Regions from separate parts of the Paenibacillus sp. FSL P2-0322 genome, predicted to be linked through region 3. Evidence: riboswitches for the same ligand, from Rfam matches in the RefSeq annotation. Region 3 holds a riboswitch; each other region holds the start of a gene.
The links. A riboswitch is a leader RNA that binds a small molecule or an ion and turns the genes downstream of it on or off. The one in region 3 is predicted to bind thiamine pyrophosphate.
Positions count from the first base shown of each region.

Region 1: linked by a shared signal. The riboswitch ahead of MKY24_RS14340 (thiamine phosphate synthase) and the one ahead of thiC (phosphomethylpyrimidine synthase ThiC) in region 3 are both predicted to bind thiamine pyrophosphate.
Region 2: linked by a shared signal. The riboswitch ahead of MKY24_RS02285 (ABC transporter substrate-binding protein) and the one ahead of thiC (phosphomethylpyrimidine synthase ThiC) in region 3 are both predicted to bind thiamine pyrophosphate.

Region 1 is NZ_CP150243.1:3,309,548-3,312,827, forward strand. Features, by position in the region: gene thiO (glycine oxidase ThiO) at 1-913, opposite strand, end outside; gene MKY24_RS14340 (thiamine phosphate synthase) at 978-1,571, opposite strand; TPP riboswitch at 1,836-1,944, opposite strand; gene MKY24_RS14345 (ABC-F family ATP-binding cassette domain-containing protein) at 2,038-3,280, opposite strand, start outside.
Region 2 is NZ_CP150243.1:503,015-506,294, forward strand. Features, by position in the region: gene MKY24_RS02275 (MTH1187 family thiamine-binding protein) at 1-263, opposite strand, end outside; gene MKY24_RS02280 (hypothetical protein) at 506-688, shown strand; gene MKY24_RS02285 (ABC transporter substrate-binding protein) at 696-1,739, opposite strand; TPP riboswitch at 1,931-2,040, opposite strand; gene MKY24_RS02290 (pyridoxamine 5'-phosphate oxidase family protein) at 2,311-2,745, shown strand; gene MKY24_RS02295 (bifunctional 2',3'-cyclic-nucleotide 2'-phosphodiesterase/3'-nucleotidase) at 2,965-3,280, shown strand, end outside.
Region 3 is NZ_CP150243.1:861,022-864,301, forward strand. Features, by position in the region: gene MKY24_RS03910 (alpha/beta hydrolase) at 1-249, opposite strand, end outside; gene MKY24_RS03915 (IclR family transcriptional regulator) at 548-1,291, shown strand; TPP riboswitch at 1,447-1,559, shown strand; gene thiC (phosphomethylpyrimidine synthase ThiC) at 1,747-3,280, shown strand, end outside.

The sequences.
Region 1 (3,280 bases), 2.4 Mb from region 3:
CTTCACGGACGCGCGGCAGCCAAGCAGAGGCACGTGCCAGCAACCCCTCCAAGCCTCCTACGGTCACCTCTTCGTCATATTGATGCGGAAGGCTCGTTGCCCCAATCCAAAGCTCGTTATTCTGTTTAGGCACGAGGTAAATATCATCAGCATAAATGGTGTATTCTAACGGGTGATCCTTCAAGGAGACCGCTACCGCTTCGCCCTTGACCGGATAAAGTGGATATTCAAATCCAACCTGCGCTAGCAATTTCATGCTATCCAAGCCTCCAGCAATAATGACCTGATCGCAGGAAAAAAAGCCACTATGTGTTCGAACACCGCAAACTCGACCATTCTGTATGACCAGTTGCTCTGCCTGTGTACCAGACCATACCGTTGCCCCCAGCACCGCAGCAGCACCTGCATAAGCACGGCAAAGCTGGACAGGAGCCACTTGTGTCTCCTTTGAACGATATATTGCCCCGATCGCTTGTTCATCCAAACCTGGAATTCGTCGGGCCAATTCCCTCGCATCCCACCAGATAGGACAATCATCCTCTCGCGTTTTAGCAGCTTTCCAGCGTTTTTGGCCTTCAGTTTCCGTACGGAAAGGGGTCACAAATCCTTCTGTACGGAATTCCACCGAAATACCCGACAAACGCTCCAGATCACAGACAAGCTCAGGGAATGCGTCTCGACTTATGCGAGCAAATCGTGCCAGCTCAGAGTCGGTGAACTCTTCACTTTCCGCTGCCAGCATTCCAACCGCTGCTCCTGAGGCTCCCTCACCCGGGATCAATCGTTCCAGCAAGATCGTACTTCTTCCCTCCTTGGCCACATGATAAGCAATGGAACTGCCGATGACACCTCCACCTATGACCAAGCATTCAGCGTGTCCTATCGCTCTTGCCTCTGTGTGTATCTTTGGCATTTGTTTCGTGTCTCCTCTCCATAAACCATTCTGCTTTCAGCTTGCCTCTACTCTCGTTTTCTCGCTACAGGCTGTGAACTACAAGATCTGCCATTCGCCTATATTCCATCGCAGCTGCAACGGGCGACTCAGCCTTCCATATACCAGACATCACCGCAATTCCGCTTGCTCCGGCCCTATAAAGCTCCGGGATATGGTGCGGTTGTATGCCGCCCAGCGCGATCACCGGAATGTTCGACAGCCTGCAAATATGTTCAAGCTGAGCTAAACCCCGCGGTACAATACCGGGCTTACAATGGGTCTCATATACGTGACCATAAAGTACATAGTCCGCTCCTGCCCGCTCGGCAGTCTGCGCCTCCTCCAAGGAATGCACAGATACTCCACAGCGTGTACCCTTTGGAAGCAGGCTTTTCACATCCGCTACAGGTAATCCATTAGCTGGTAGCTGGACGGCTCCAACCAAAGTAAGTAAAGCTACATCCACACGATCATTTACTACAATTTGTTGCAAAGAAACTCCCTGCTCCACCATGCTGCGAGTCAAAGAAAGCAATGCAGAGGCACCATTCTGTTTTAAACGCGCGTGTACATAATGAACATACGGACAAATCACAGCAGCCACTTGGGCTGCTTGTGCAAAAGTGCCCTTTTCCATCGAAATTGCGTGTAATTCGATTTTGTCTTCACCTCACATTGGACTAATGGATCTAAGCTTAGTCAGCCACGTCTACCAGCAGTAATGAAAGGGGATTGTATGTGAATCGTCTACGGAAGCTCGAACAACTTAAAGTGAACGAAACGCAAAAAAACCACTTCCCCAAGGAAGTGGTTTAACGAACGTCCAATAATCGAACGGACAATGATATCCGTATACGTGTATCGTCCCACGCACAAACAAAAATAAGATGGTGTTGCCTTGTTTGTACGGCGCTCACTTCCCTACGCTGGCATAACCCAGATCAGGTGCAAAGGGTCCGAAATCCATTTATTCCGTCTCAGCCGCATGGGCGGCTCCCCTAGTGTGACTATTTTATTGTATAAGCTAAAGATAGCTTAGCATATTTTCCTAATTCTGCAAACCCCACTTCGTGTGAAATATGCAGAATTGGATTTAGTTGATGTTAGTTAACTTTACTTGACCACTCTTCCACATTCCACGTTTTGGTTACCCAATCCTCGTAAAAGTCCGGTTCGTGAGATACAAGCAATACGGTCCCTTTGTATTCCTTCAAGGCACGTTTCAGCTCATCCTTAGCTTTAACATCCAAGTGGTTGGTAGGCTCATCGAACAGTACCCAGTTGCTTTCACGCATTAACAGTTTGCAAAGACGGACTTTAGCCTGTTCTCCACCACTGAGCGCAGATAGCGGACGCGTGATATGCTCATTCTTTAAACCGCAACGCGCCAAATGCGCTCGTACTTCATGCTGGTTCAAATGTGGGAATTCATTCCACACATCGTCAATCGGTGTAATTTTCTCCGCCTTTACTTCCTGCTCAAAATAAGCGGGCTGCAAAAAATCACCTTGATAGGTTTTTCCACTGATTGGCGGTATTTTTCCCAATATGGTTTTGAGCAATGTCGATTTACCGACACCGTTGTAGCCAACAATAGCAATCTTTTCGCCACGTTCAATCGTCATGGACATTTTAGGCAAAAGGGCATGCGTATAACCAATCTCAAAATCAATACCCTCAAATACCGTCTTTCCGCTTGCACGTGCTTCTTTGAATTGAAAGGTTGGCTTCGCAGCTTCTTCAGGCTTATCTATACGTTCGATCCGATCAAGTTGCTTTTCACGGCTCTTTGCTCGGCCAGATGTAGAGGCACGCGCTTTATTACGCTGAATAAAATCTTCCTGTTTCTTAATAAAGTCCTGTTGCTTCTCATAAGCATCAATATGCTGAGCTTTGTTCAGATCCGCCATTTCAAGAAACTTTTCATAGTTAGCTGAATAACGGGTCATCTTGGCAAATTCAAGATGGTAAATAACATTAACGACCTGGTTCATAAACTCAGTATCATGTGAAATAAGAATAAAAGCATAGGGATAATCCTTCAAATAGCGCGTAAGCCATTCAATATGCTCTACATCCAAATAGTTGGTAGGCTCATCCAGCAGCAGAACATTTGGCTTTTCCAACAGCAACTTAGCAAGAAGCACCTTTGTCCGTTGCCCACCGCTAAGTGCAGATACATCCCGATCCAGTCCTATGGCCGACAGACCTAGTCCATTCGCCATTTCTTCAACCTTCACATCAATGAGGTAAAAATCCCCCATATCCAGTTGCTCCTGAATTTCACCCATCTGTTCCAGCAGCACTTCCAACTCTTCAGGAGAAGCATCCCCCATTTTGTCAGTA
Region 2 (3,280 bases), 360 kb from region 3:
ATGCTGATGCCTTGTGGGTTATGTGCGATTTTGATCTGTGAAATGACGCTGGGACTGCCCGCTTCCGTCAAAGCCTCGTGCATTTCTTTAACCACTTTCAGCAACTCGTCGAGCTCGCCCTCCATGGTCGTATCCAATGGATTCACCTGATGTTTGACACCGGAGCGCTGAATGACCTCAATCGCCTTATCTACATACGGGTAAGAGTCCTCGTTATTAGGAGTTTTAGGGATTACTTGAATACTGAGCAGTGTGTTAGCCATGCAAATTCACCTGTCCTTTATTTGGAGTGTTATTAAAAAAATATGGTGGTTTAAGGCGGGGAGACCGCTTCGCGTTTCATTTGATCTTACGATCGCTGCGCTTCTCCAGATTCAAATGAACCACTACGCTGCCAACCGCCTTAAAAACACCCTATTTTTAAAGCTGGTTTGTGTGGCATTTTTAACACACAAGCGCACCTACTTAGCGCTTAGATAATATGAGAAACTAAAGAATAAACCAAGTGGAACGAGAACGAAGTGGGCGGAATGGTGCTGTACAAGCGTTAACATTCGCCTTTGTACCCAGATTTCAACCTCTGGATATTTATAAAAGAAATCTGGGTACAGCAGCGATGGGAAGCACCATCCGACTGCGTAGTGGCGCTTCGTTCACTTCTCTAGTTCAGTCTTATTTAGCGTTTTAACAAATGATCAACGCTTGGGCAGGAAACCGTTTGTGAAGGCTTTATCGACTTCCAAAGGCTTGCTGAGCAGCTTGCGTTCGTACATCCAGTCCGAATAGTTTTGCCATACCTCCGGTTTTTGCACACCCCATTGCGCGGCATCGTCCTGATAACGCGGGCTTAGCCATTTTTGGCTGGCAAGTACCAGTTTTTTATCCAGCTCCGGTACAGCTTTGCTTAAGATGTCTGCGGCTTCTTCCGGATGAGCGATAGTGTATTCATAGCCTTGTGCGGTAGCGTCCATGAACGCTTTGACCAGCTCGGGATCATTTTTTATTGTCTGTTCGTTGCTCACAATTACAGGTGTATAGTAATCGAGGCTTTTGGAATAATCTTTTACATACAGCATATCCAATGGCTCACCTCGAAGCTGGGCCTCGATTCCGGTCCATGCGTAGAAAATCCAGGCAAAGTCGATATCCCGCTTCACGGCTGTAAAATAGTCTGCATTGCCCATGTTGATGATCTTCACTTTGCTCACATCGCCTTTGTCTGAATCCATGATGGATTTCATGACCGCTTCTTCTACGGGAGAGCCCCAACCGCCGTATTTTTTACCTTCAAAATCTTTCGGGCTCTTAATTCCACGATCTACCGGGGCTGCGAAGCCTGAGGTATTATGCTGAATCACCGCAGCGATGGATACAAGCGGCACGCCTTGCGTACGAGCCTGTGTGACGCCTTCTTGGTAGCTGATACCAAAAGGTGCAGCATTAGAAGCAACCATTTGATCAGCTCCGCCTGAACCAGGTTGAACAATTTGGACATTCAAACCCGCTTTTTCGTAAAATCCTTTGTCCTTAGCGACATAGAGTCCCGTATGATTCGTATTGGGTGTCCAGTCGAGCACGACTTTAACATCTTTGAGCCCCTTTGCCGGAGTAGACGTTTGAGTGTCGGTAGCGGGAGCCGCTTCTTGGGATGTGGGGGGACTTCCACCGCAAGCGGTCAGGGTCAGGGCCATGAGCCACAGACTGATCAGTCCCAGGCTTAATATTTTCATGCGCTTCATCGTTGTGTTCTCTCCTTTAATTACCCGTTATCCGTCCAATCAGACAGCTTAAGTTCCCCATTTTCTAAAAATAACATCTGCCGGATGCGATCTTTCCAACAACTTAATCTTCAACAAAAAAAGCGCCCCGAGTTTCCGGGACGCTTGCGCTTGTATATACCAAAGTAAGGGATGGTCCTATGTAAAAAAGGCACATCTTGCTTAAGCATTCCTACGCTGGCATTACCCAGATCAGGTTGTAAGGGTCAGTGTCTTGGGACACACTCTCAGCCGGCCGATTCCAGCACCCCTGGCATTGTATGGTTTAATGGGTTCATTTATTCGGGTTTACTACGACGATTATATGCCTTGAATGCGGGTCTGTCCAGCATGAAGGGAGAGGTGACGGTTCATTTGCCGAACGACAGGGTACACTTTTACTGTGAGCTTTGATCTGAAAATGAGCATGAATCAATTCGATTCGATCCGGTCATGTTATTTTCAGAACAGCTACGCAAGTAGGTTCAGATGGGCTGGTGCCCAATGGCGTGGCCGTAGAGAATTCTAATTCGTGAAAAGGAGTTGTTGTACTGTGGGTAAAACGGAAACATTGGATCGCAACCAACTGGAACAAGCCATTGTGAAGGCTTTGGATAACAACAAATTTTGCTCGTTAGGTACGGTAGAGGGTGGCAAACCGAAAGTACGCTATATGGCCCTTTTTAACGATGGAATGAACATTCATCTGGCGACAGATCGCAAAACTCATAAAGTGGATGAGCTAAAGGACAATCCGAATGCTTATCTGCTGCTGGGTTATGAAGTTGGCGGTACGAAGGAAGTCGTAGAAGTGGAGGCTACCGTCCAGATCACAGCTGATGAGGGGCTGCGCAAACAAGTGTGGAACGATTCCTTGAAGGAATGGTTTTCCGGACCGGATGATCCCGATTATGTCATTCTGGACGTGAATCCGACACGCATTGAGTATGTGGGTCAGCAAACTGAGCGCCAAGTGTGGAATAAATAATAAGAATATAAATGGACAAACCAGTAAATCTCCGAGTTTTTTAGGAGGTTTGCTGGTTTTTATTTTTGAGAAAATTAATTATTTTTTCATAAATAATTTAAGTAAATGACTACTCTTTTATCTGGCGTTGGATTAAAATAGAAATGGTGGGTTCAAGGCTTACATATATGTGCAAAAGTATGTATATGAGGCATACACCTTAATGAGGAGGGGTATATTTTGTTATTTCGTAAAAATTGGTTTAAAGGGTTTACAGCAGCAGTTGTGGCTTGTAGCATGCTGGTGTTTTCGGCCGCTCCATCCTGGGCAGCTAGCGATTCTCGCGATAGCGCTACGGTGAATTTGCGGATCATGGAAACAACGGATATTCATGCGTCGCTGATGAACTATGATTACTATTCAGACAAAGAAACCAACGAATATGGCTTGATTAGCACAGCTGGTTTAATCCAACAGGCGCGTAGTGAAACAAGAAACAGCATGCTGTTCGATAACGGTGATTTGTTACAGGGCAATCCATTAGGCGATTATATGG
Region 3 (3,280 bases):
GACTTCCTCATAAGGCATGCTTTTAGCCTGCATCGGATTAGAGTACAGTGGTGCAACGGTGGGATTCGTAAGTACCCATGCGATGTAAGCATGCAAGGCAATAAAACAAAACAACAGAAAAAAGACGACCGACAGCAGCAGAGCAATCACAACGTGCTTGAACCGCAGCAGACGGGGATTAAAGAGTGGGGTGGACGGCTCCTGAACAGCGGTCTGTAGCTGAGCGTTGCGCTGGGATGTCGAAATCATGTAAGAGCCTCCTTATATAAAATTGATCTTCGTTTCATAGAATTTAGGTATAATTCCACTTGAAAATAGTAGTGTAGATCCGTATAGATACCTATTATCGTATGATGGGGATTATCCAAAGTCAACGCCTGAACCGGAAAAGTAAAAATGATGCAAAGTATTGTCGATGTTTGTTCTCGTTCTGTAATATGGTTGTCACAAAAACATCGGTTTACAGTAGCCGCGACTATTCTATATAATTTATGTAACCATGTTTCATAGTGTGAAACGAATATGGATACAAGAGGAGCGGTTCACGATGGAAGACCGTAAATTAACCGTTCGCGCTGTAGAGCGTGCACTTGATATACTGCTGTGTTTTACCGCAGATTCGGATCTTGGCCTGACGGAGATTGCCTCCAAAATTGGTCTACATAAAAGCACGGTTCATCGGCTGCTGACTACGTTGGAGGATCGGGGCTTTGTCGTTCGGAATGCCGAAACGGAAAAATATCGACTTGGCTTCCGCATTTGGGAGCTATCCACGCATTTGTCCCAAAGCGACGAGCCGGCGGTGTTGTTACAGCCTGCAATGGAAGGACTACGTGATCGTCTGGGCGAGACGGTCAGCTTGTACTTACGGGACGGCAGCATGCGTATTCGCATACAAGCCGTGCAGAGCAATCAGGCGATCCGCAGGGTTGCGCCTGTAGGTGCGCGTATGCCGCTGGCTGTAGGGGCCTCCAGCAAAGTGCTGGCAGCCTTTATGCCGCCGCAAGAGCTGGAAGCCCTGCTAAGCGGGGATGAATGGCCGCCCTCGGTAGACCCGGAGGTCTATAAAGCCCAGCTGCAGGACATTCGCGAGAAGGGCTATGCGACCAGCTATGAAGAACGGGAGCCAGGGGCTGCTGCTGTGGCTGCCCCAATTGTAAACCGGAAGGGACAGGTCACTGCGGCTTTATCTGTATCCGGTCCGGTCAGTCGGCTTGCACCCGAGACGCTACATGACTTTGCTCCGATTTTGATTGAAGCGGCGAAGGAAATGGGACTTATGCTTCCGTAACAAGAATGAGCACAGTTGAAGCAAGCAAAGTGATTTGATGGGGAGCGTCTCCTTGGTAAAGGGAACCTAGAAGGGTTGCCAAAGCCATAAATTTAAAGTAGTCTGGTAAGGATGGCGGGATATCTGTTATAGCCGCCTCATGTGAATAGAAGTATCACAGTTACTGGGGGAGCCTGTAATGCCGGGCTGAGATGGAATCGTGCAAGATTCCGGACCCTTTGCACCTGATCTGGATCATACCAGCGTAGGGAAGTAATCGGCCATTGAAATGTATACGCGGCTGCTGTCTACGGTGACGCATTGGAATAGGATTATTCCACATGCGTACTGTCTGGATAGCTGCCTCGTTAGATTAGCCGGTTCCCTGGGGAACCGGCTTTTTTGCATAGATCAGCGCCACCCTGGGAATGGTTCCGGATCGGTGTGTCATTTCATCGAAACGGGAGGAATGGACAATGAAGCCGACAGAAGTAGAAGGAACAAAAGGAACAGAATTGAAATCAACAGAAGTAAGATTGGTAGGAACAAAAGAAGTTGAGGTAGAGAAGACAAACGGGGAGCAAGCCAGTGGGGTAAGGCCCTTTCCAGGGAGCCGTAAGGTATATATTCAAGGCTCACGGCCGGACATTGCCGTGCCAGAGCGCGAAATTGCTCTTCATCCTACACATACGCCGCAGGGCACGGAGCATCATGAGCCATTGCGTGTGTACGATACGAGCGGTCCCATGACCGACGAAGCCTATCAGGTCGATATCCGTCAGGGCCTGCCTCCATTGCGGCGAGCTTGGGCCCTGGAACGGGGCGATGTGGAGGCTTACGAGGGACGCGCCGTCCAGCCGGAGGATAATGGACTGAAACCTGGCTCCAAACGGGAGACAGTGGAATTTCCCGGCGTGACCAACCGTCCGCTTCGTGCTTTGCAAGGTCGTACAGTGACACAAATGCATTATGCGCGGCAAGGGATCATTACGCCCGAAATGGAATTTGCGGCGATCCGCGAAGGGGTGGAGCCTGAGTTTGTACGGCAGGAGTTGGCGGCTGGACGAGCCATTTTGCCTTCGAATATCAATCACCCTGAAAGTGAGCCAATGGTCATTGGGCGTCATTTTCACGTGAAGATCAATGCGAACATTGGTAATTCTGCGGTTACCTCCTCCATCGAGGAGGAAGTGGAAAAAATGACCTGGGCTGTGCGTTGGGGCTCGGATACGGTTATGGACCTGTCCACAGGCCGTAATATCCATACAACACGTGAATGGATCATTCGGAATTCTCCTGTACCGATTGGGACTGTACCGCTGTATCAGGCACTTGAAAAGGTGAACGGCGAAGCAGAAGCGCTGACGTGGGAGCTGTATCGCGATACGCTGATTGAGCAAGCGGAGCAGGGAGTGGACTATTTTACAATTCATGCGGGTGTATTGCTGAGGTATATACCGATGACGGCGAATAGAATGACGGGAATTGTATCCCGTGGCGGGTCGATCATGGCAGCCTGGTGCCTTGCGCACCATCAGGAGAATTTTTTGTATACACATTTTGAAGAAATCTGCGAAATTATGAAAGCCTATGATGTGGCCTTTTCTCTCGGGGATGGTCTACGTCCGGGTAGCATCTATGATGCGAATGATGAAGCACAGTTTGCAGAGCTGGAAACGTTGGGCGAGCTAACGCAAATCGCCTGGAAGCATGATGTTCAGGTCATGATTGAAGGGCCAGGACATGTCCCTATGCATAAAATCAAAGAGAATGTGGATTTACAAATGGAGATTTGTAAGGAAGCTCCTTTCTATACCTTGGGACCGCTCACGACGGATATTGCCCCCGGATATGATCATATTACCTCAGCCATCGGGGCGGCGATGATCGGTTGGTTCGGGACGTCCATGCTGTGTTATGTTACGCCTAAGGAGCATTTGGGTCTGCCCAATAAGGATGATGTCCGTGAGGGTGTCATTACCTACAAAATTGCGGCACATGCTGCCGATC